DNA from 3 places in the Kitasatospora sp. NPDC127035 genome. Region 1 is predicted to be linked to each of the others. Evidence: riboswitches for the same ligand, from Rfam matches in the RefSeq annotation. Region 1 holds a riboswitch; each other region holds the start of a gene.
What was found. A riboswitch is a leader RNA that binds a small molecule or an ion and turns the genes downstream of it on or off. The one in region 1 is predicted to bind thiamine pyrophosphate.

Region 1 (2,257 bases):
CCGTCCGGGGCTCGCCGTTGACGTGCAGGGTGATGTCGCTCATGCGGGGACCTTCGTGAAGCGGGCGGGGGAGAACGGCTCGGCGAGGTCCGGCGTCACGCCGGTGGCCAGGTACTCGGCGAGCAGGTCGCCGGTGACCGGGGTGAGCAGCACCCCGTTGCGGTAGTGACCGGTGGCCGCGACCAGGCCGGGCAGCGCGGTCGGGCCGAGCAGCGGCGCGTTGTCGGGCGAGCCCGGGCGCAGACCGGCGGCGGTCTCGGTCAGCGGCAGCTCGGTGATGCCGGGGACCAGCTCGTGGGCGTCGCGGAGCAGCTCGTACACGCCGCCGGCGGTGACCGTGGTGTCGTACCCCTGCTCCTCGCTGGTGGCGCCGATCACCAGCTCGCCGTTCTCCCGCGGCACCAGGTAGAGGTGCTGCCCGCGGACCACCGCGCGGACGTTGCGGGAGAGGAACGGCCGGTACGCCTCGGGGACCAGCAGCCGCAGGATCTGGCCCTTGACCGGGCGGATCGCCGGTAGCACTCCCTCCGGCAGCCCCGGCAGCAGGTGGCTGCGGGAGCCGGCGGCGAGGACGACCTGGTCGGCGGTGACGCTCTCGCCGGTGGACAGCCGGGCGCCGACGGCGCGGTCGTGCTCGACCAGCAGTCCGACGGCCTCGGCGCGGTGCAGGAGCACGCCTGCGCGCTCGCAGGCGCGCACCAGGGCCCCGGCGAGCCGGCGGCCGTCCACCTGGTGGTCGTCGGTGACGTGCAGGCCGCCGCGGACGCCCGGGGCGAGCATCGGCTCCAGCCGGCGGGCCTCGCGGCCGGTGAGCCACTGCGAGTCCAGGCCGAGCCTGCGGTGGAAGTCGTGCAGTTCGCGCAGTTCCGCGCGGTCGTCGGAGTCCAGGGCGACCGCGATCGTGCCGCACTGCCGGTAGCCGGTGTCCTGGCCGCCGCTCGCCTCGGTGAGCTCGGCGGCGAAGGCCGCGTAGCGCTCGTTGGACGCCATGCCGAGGCGCAGCAGCGGCTCCTCGCCGTACTGGAGCTCGGTGACCGGGGCGAGCATCCCGGCCGCGACCTGGGCGGCGCCGCCGCCGTGCGCCGGGTCGGCCACGACCACGCGGAGCCCGCGCTGGGCCGCCCGCCAGGCGACCACGAGTCCGATGACGCCGCCGCCTATCACCAGCACGTCGGCCTGGGCGCCTTTCGCCAAGCGTGTCAAAGTCGCTGCTCTCCCTTCGCCGGTATGACCCGGATCAGGTTCGGACGGTCGCAGGCCGTTCCAGCCCGCCTCTCAGCCCGGTACGCCGGGCTCCCGTGATGGTGCCCCCACCATAACTCCGGGGGGTGCGGCCGTTGAAGGCGCGTACGAGGGGCGGAACGGGCCCCGGGCGGGCCGCCCGGACCGGACCGGAGGGCCCGGGGCCGGGCTGGGTACAGTGACGGGCGTGGCGGACAAGAGCGGGGCGGACCGGACGGATCAGGTGGTCGTGGTCGGCGCGGGGCTGGCGGGGGCCCAGTGCGCCCTCGTGCTGCGGCGCGACGGCTGGCAGGGGCGGATCGTGCTGGTCGGCGCGGAACCGCACGCGCCGTACGACCGGCCGCCGCTCTCCAAGGACGTGCTGCTCGGCAAGGCCGACACCACCGCCCTCGACCTCGACTTCGGGCAGCTGGACGTCGAGCTCCTCACCGGCCGCCGGGCCACCGGCCTCACCCCCGGCGTCCTGCACACCGACGCCGGCGACCTGCCCTACGGCTCGCTGGTGATCGCCACCGGCGCCGAACCGCGCGCCCTGCCCGGCGCCGAGCGGGCCCACCTGCTGCACACCGTGGACGACGCGCTCGCCCTGCGCGCCCTGCTCCGCCCGGGCCTGCGCCTGGCGCTGGTCGGCGCGGGCTGGATCGGCGCCGAGGTGGCCACCGCCGCCCGGGCCGCCGGCTGCGAGGTGACCGTCGTCGAGGCGGGCCCGGCCCCCGTCCCCGGCGCCCTGCCCACCGAGATCGGCCGGGTGATGGCCGGCTGGTACGCCGAGGCGGGGGTCGAGCTGCGCTGCGGCGTGGGGGTCGCCGCCGTCGAACCGGGCGCGGTGCTGCTCGCCGACGGCTCGCACCTGCCGGCCGACGAGGTGGTGGTCGGCGTCGGGGCCCGCCCGGCGACCGGCTGGCTGGCCGGCTCCGGCGTGGAGCTGGACGCGGCCGGCGCCGTCCTGGTGGACGAGCGGCTGCGCACCGGCCTGCCCCGCGTCTTCGCGGCCGGCGACTGCGTCAGCTACCCC
Region 2 (2,257 bases), on a different contig from region 1:
GTCCGTGGTGAGCGGGCCGAGGGTGTAGAACGGGGCCTCGTCGCAGATCTCCTTCTGGAGATCCATGTTCTCCTTGATCTTGTTCATCGGGACGTGGCCCGGACCCTCGATCATCACCTGGACGTCCCGCGCGCGGGCGATCCGTCCCAGCTCGCCCAGCGTCTCCAGCTCGGCGAACTGCGCCTCGTCGTTGGCGTCGGCGATCGAACCGGGGCGCAGGCCGTCACCGAGCGAGAAGGTGACGTCGTAGCGCGCGAGGATGTCGCAGAGCTCCGCGAAGTTGGTGTAGAGGAAGTTCTCCTGATGGTGCGCCAGGCACCAGGCAGCCATGATCGATCCGCCGCGCGAGACGATGCCGGTCTTGCGGCGGGCCGTCAGCGGAACGTACCGCAGCAGCACGCCCGCGTGGACGGTCATGTAGTCGACGCCCTGCTCGCACTGCTCGATGACGGTGTCGCGGTAGACGTCCCAGCTGAGCTCCTCCGCCCGGCCGTCGACCTTCTCCAGCGCCTGGTAGAGCGGCACGGTCCCGATCGGCACGGGGGAGTTGCGCAGGATCCACTCGCGGGTGGTGTGGATGTTGCGGCCGGTGGAGAGGTCCATGACGGTGTCGGCGCCCCAGCGGGTGGCCCAGGTCATCTTCTCCACCTCCTCCTCGATCGAGGAGGTGACGGCGGAGTTGCCGATGTTCGCGTTGATCTTCACCAGGAAGTTGGTGCCGATGACGGCCGGCTCCACCTCGGGGTGGTTCACGTTGACCGGGATGACGGCGCGCCCGCGGGCGACCTCGTCGCGCACGAACTCGGCCGCCAGGCCCTCGCGCAGGGCGACGAACTCCATCTCGGGCGTCACGACGCCGCGCTTGGCGTAGGCCAGCTGGGTGACGGCCTCACCGCTGCGTCCGCGCAGCGGGCGGCGCGGACGGCCGGGGAAGACCGCGTCGAGGTTGCGCAGGTTTCCGCCGCGCGGCGAGGTGTGCTTGATGCCGTCGTCCTCGGGGCGCGCCTCGCGCCCGTCGTACTCCTCGACGTCGCCGCGCTGACGGATCCAGGAGTCGCGCAGGGCCGGCAGGCCGCGCCGCACGTCGGGTTCGTAGGCCGGATCGGTGTACGGCCCGGAGGTGTCGTACAGCGGGACGGTCTTCCCGTTGGTGAGCACGACCTCGCGGTACGGAACGCGCAGGTCGGGGCGGGACCCGTCGCGGTAGGCCTTGCGCCAGGCCGGGGTCGGGTAGCCGGTACCCGCGCTGGAGACGGCGGAGTTCCGGGCAGACTGCGGCTGTGCGTCGAACGTGGTCATCAGACCTTCTACTCCCTACGCCGGCATTACCCGGTCAGGTTCCTGCGGTCGACGCAGCGGTCGGCACGTCGGACGACGTTCCGGTCAGCGCCCTCTCAGCCCGGTGCTCCGAGCTCCCGTGTCCGCAGGCCGTGTTGCCTGCGCATGACGTCCAACACCGTAGCGAGCGGAACGCCGGAGGTCCAGAGGGGGTCGGAACGGCCGGCCGACGGGTGTCGAATCCGGCAAATCGGACGGTCGCGGCCGAGCGGACCGGCAATCGGGCCCCGGCCGGGCAGACTGGCAGTCGCGGGGTCGACGGCGGGGACGACGAGAGGGAGGCCGGCGTGGTCGGAAGCACGGGGCGGGTCACCGGGACGGTCGGCACGGGGCTGGTCGGCGAGGTGATGGTGCACGTCCCGGAGCGGCAGGGCGCCGAGGCGTTCCTCGCCTACCTCGCCGTACCGGGGGACCGACTGCCGGTCGGCACACCGGTGTTGGTGATCGAGTACCAGCCGCCGCGCACCGTGTACGTAGCGCCCATAGGCCCGTGACGACCTTGCGACAGAGCGTCATGTCACTTCCCTTTCCATCGGTTTGGCTCCGGCGGAGAATCCGAGACGGCGCATCTCCTGCGCCGGAAGGGGGAGTTGAACCATGGTGTACCTCATCCCCGGAGCGGTGGTCGCGACACTGCTCCTCGGAATCACACTCTTCAAACTCATGTGGCGGGTGGCCGAGCCGAACGAGGCTCTGATCATCTCCGGCTCCCGGCACCGGACCGAGGGGGTCGGCGACGGGCTGGGATTCCGGATCGTCACCGGCCGGGGGACCCTCGTCACCCCCGGCCTGCAGGGCGTCCGGCGGCTCTCGCTGGACCTCAACGAGGCCGAACTGAACGTCGAGTGCGTCACCACGCAGGGAATCCCGGTCCGGGTGAAGGGCGTGGTGATCTTCAAGGTCGGCGACGACGACGTCT
Region 3 (2,257 bases), on a different contig from region 1:
CGGCTCCGGGGCGCTGACCTTGCTGAACGCCAGCGTGGGCGTGAACCCGCCGTTGCCGCCGTTGCCGCCGTCGGCGGCCGGAGCGGCCTGATCGGACGGGGACCGTTCGGCAGCGGGCGTCGCTACGGGGGAGGGGACGGCCGCAGACTGCTGCGCCGGACCGTCAGGACCGGGAACCACCACCCCCTGGCCGCCGGAGGGCTGCTCCCCCTGCGGCCCGGTGGACCCAACCTCGCGCTCGGTGCTCACGGACGACCTCCATAGCTGACAGGACCAACAACCATAGTTTTTCGCACACTCGATTCGATTGCCGTAAGGAGGCTTCTGAAGAAGTCATAAGAATCCTTAGGCCGGCCAGACAAACCCCGGAACATCCGGCCCCGCGGGCCCCCTGCGCGCCGGCTCCGCGCCCGGGCCACAGCCCCTTCGTACCCCCACCGCACTCCCGCCACGTTCCTGCCGCACCCCCGCCGCGCCCCTGCCGCACTCCGCCGGCCCCGGCCTCCGGCCCCCTGGCCTTGGCGTTCTCCGCCGTGCCGGTTAGCCTGTCGCTCACAACTGACACGCGGGAGCTTGGACCCACCAGGCTGAGAGTGCGCCGGTCGACCGTACGCCACGGAATCCGCGGGCGAGCGTCGAGGGGGCGCAGACCGCCGGAACCTGTCCGGGTAATGCCGGCGTAGGGAGTATCGGCCATGCCGCCTGCTTCGCCATCCTCGTCCTCGGGTACGCCCGCGTCCAAGGGTCTGCCCCCCTCCGGGGACGCCGGGGGCACCGTCCCCGGTTCCCGGGCGGCCGATTCCGGCCGTCCCGCCGGTCCCGCCGGCGCCGCCGTCCTGGACCGCCCCGCGGCACCGGACGGAGCCCGTGTGGAGGCGCCGCTGGTGCTGGACACCGAGCCGCCGCGCACGCTCCGCTTCCGCGACCACTTCGCGCTCTGGATGAACCTCGGCGTCTCGCTCATCGGCTTCACCACCGCCGCCACCGTGCTCGGAGCGCCGGGCAGCGAGCTGTCGCTGGCCGCCGCCGTGACGGCGATCGTGGCCGGCACCGTGGTCGGCACCGCGATGCTCGGGGTGGCCGCGTTGATCGGCGCCCGCACCGGCGCGCCCGCCATGGCGAACCTGCGCGGGCTGTTCGGGACCCGGCTCTCGTACGTGCCGACGGTGCTCAACATCGTCCAGTGCATCGGCTGGGGCGTGTACGAGCTGCTGGTGATCGCGATGGGCGCGCAGACCGTCGTCGGTACCGGCGGCTACCGCTGGGTCTTCGTCGTGCTGGCCGGTGCCGTCACCACCGCGCTGACCATCTGGCCGCTCGGCGCGATCGCGGTGCTGCGCCGCTTCGTCGCCGCGGCGGTGGCGGTCGCGATGGTGTACTTCACCGTCCAGCTGGGCCGCAACGGCGTGTCCGACCCGGGCGCGGGCAACTGGCACGGCTTCCTGAAGGCGACCGACGCGATGATCGCGGTGTCGATCTCCTTCGTACCGCTGGCCGCCGACTACACCCGGCACTCGCGCACCCCGCGCTCGGCGTTCTGGGGCAGCTTCTCCGGCTACACCGTGGCGCAGGTCTGGTGCTACGTGCTCGGTCTGTTCGCGCTGCTCCAGGCGGACGGGGACGCCACCCGGATCTTCGACTCCTTCCTCGGCGTCTGGGCCGGCTGGCTGTTCCTGCTGGTGCTGGTGCTCCGCGAGACCGACCAGTCGTTCGCCAACGTGTACTCGACCGCGATGTCGATCCACAACCTGCTGCCGAAGGTCGACCGCCGGGTGCTGACCGGGGGCACCGGGGTGCTCATCACCGTGCTGGCCCTGCAGATCACCGAGTTCACCGACTCGTACTACGCCTTCCTGGGCCTGATTGGCTCGATCTTCGTGCCGATGTTCGCGGTGCTCGTGGTCGACTACTTCCTCGGGGCCGGCCGGCGCGGCTGGAACCTCTCCGCCGACGCGCCGTCCCGCTGGCTGATGCTGCTGCCGTGGGCCCTCGGCTTCGCCACCTACCAGCTGATCGCACCGACCGCGATCGCCAGCTGGTGGACCGACTTCTGGACCTCCGTCCAGGAGGCGCTGCACTTCACCCCGCAGGAGTGGACCTCGGCCTCGCTGCTCGGCTTCCTGGTGCCGGCCCTGGTCACCTGGGCGCTCACCCCGCTCTCCCGGAGCAGCGCCCCGGGCACGACGGGCGGCGCGGGCGCCCCCGGCACCGTCGAGCGCTGACCCGCACCGTCGGGCGCTGACCCGCGCCGGGGCTC

Region 2: another riboswitch for thiamine pyrophosphate. It lies ahead of thiC (phosphomethylpyrimidine synthase ThiC); the one in region 1 lies ahead of thiO (glycine oxidase ThiO).
Region 3: another riboswitch for thiamine pyrophosphate. It lies ahead of ACFWIC_RS15885 (purine-cytosine permease family protein); the one in region 1 lies ahead of thiO (glycine oxidase ThiO).

What each region holds. Positions count from the first base shown of each region.
Region 1 is NZ_JBHXDN010000053.1:35,444-37,700, reverse strand. Features, by position in the region: gene thiS (sulfur carrier protein ThiS) at 1-43, opposite strand, end outside; gene thiO (glycine oxidase ThiO) at 40-1,194, opposite strand; TPP riboswitch at 1,198-1,310, opposite strand; gene ACFWIC_RS29245 (NAD(P)/FAD-dependent oxidoreductase) at 1,430-2,257, shown strand, end outside.
Region 2 is NZ_JBHXDN010000016.1:75,547-77,803, forward strand. Features, by position in the region: gene thiC (phosphomethylpyrimidine synthase ThiC) at 1-1,299, opposite strand, end outside; TPP riboswitch at 1,295-1,429, opposite strand; gene ACFWIC_RS14085 (hypothetical protein) at 1,626-1,832, shown strand; gene ACFWIC_RS14090 (SPFH domain-containing protein) at 1,936-2,257, shown strand, end outside.
Region 3 is NZ_JBHXDN010000019.1:58,076-60,332, reverse strand. Features, by position in the region: gene ACFWIC_RS15890 (trypsin-like peptidase domain-containing protein) at 1-249, opposite strand, end outside; TPP riboswitch at 556-703, shown strand; gene ACFWIC_RS15885 (purine-cytosine permease family protein) at 870-2,222, shown strand.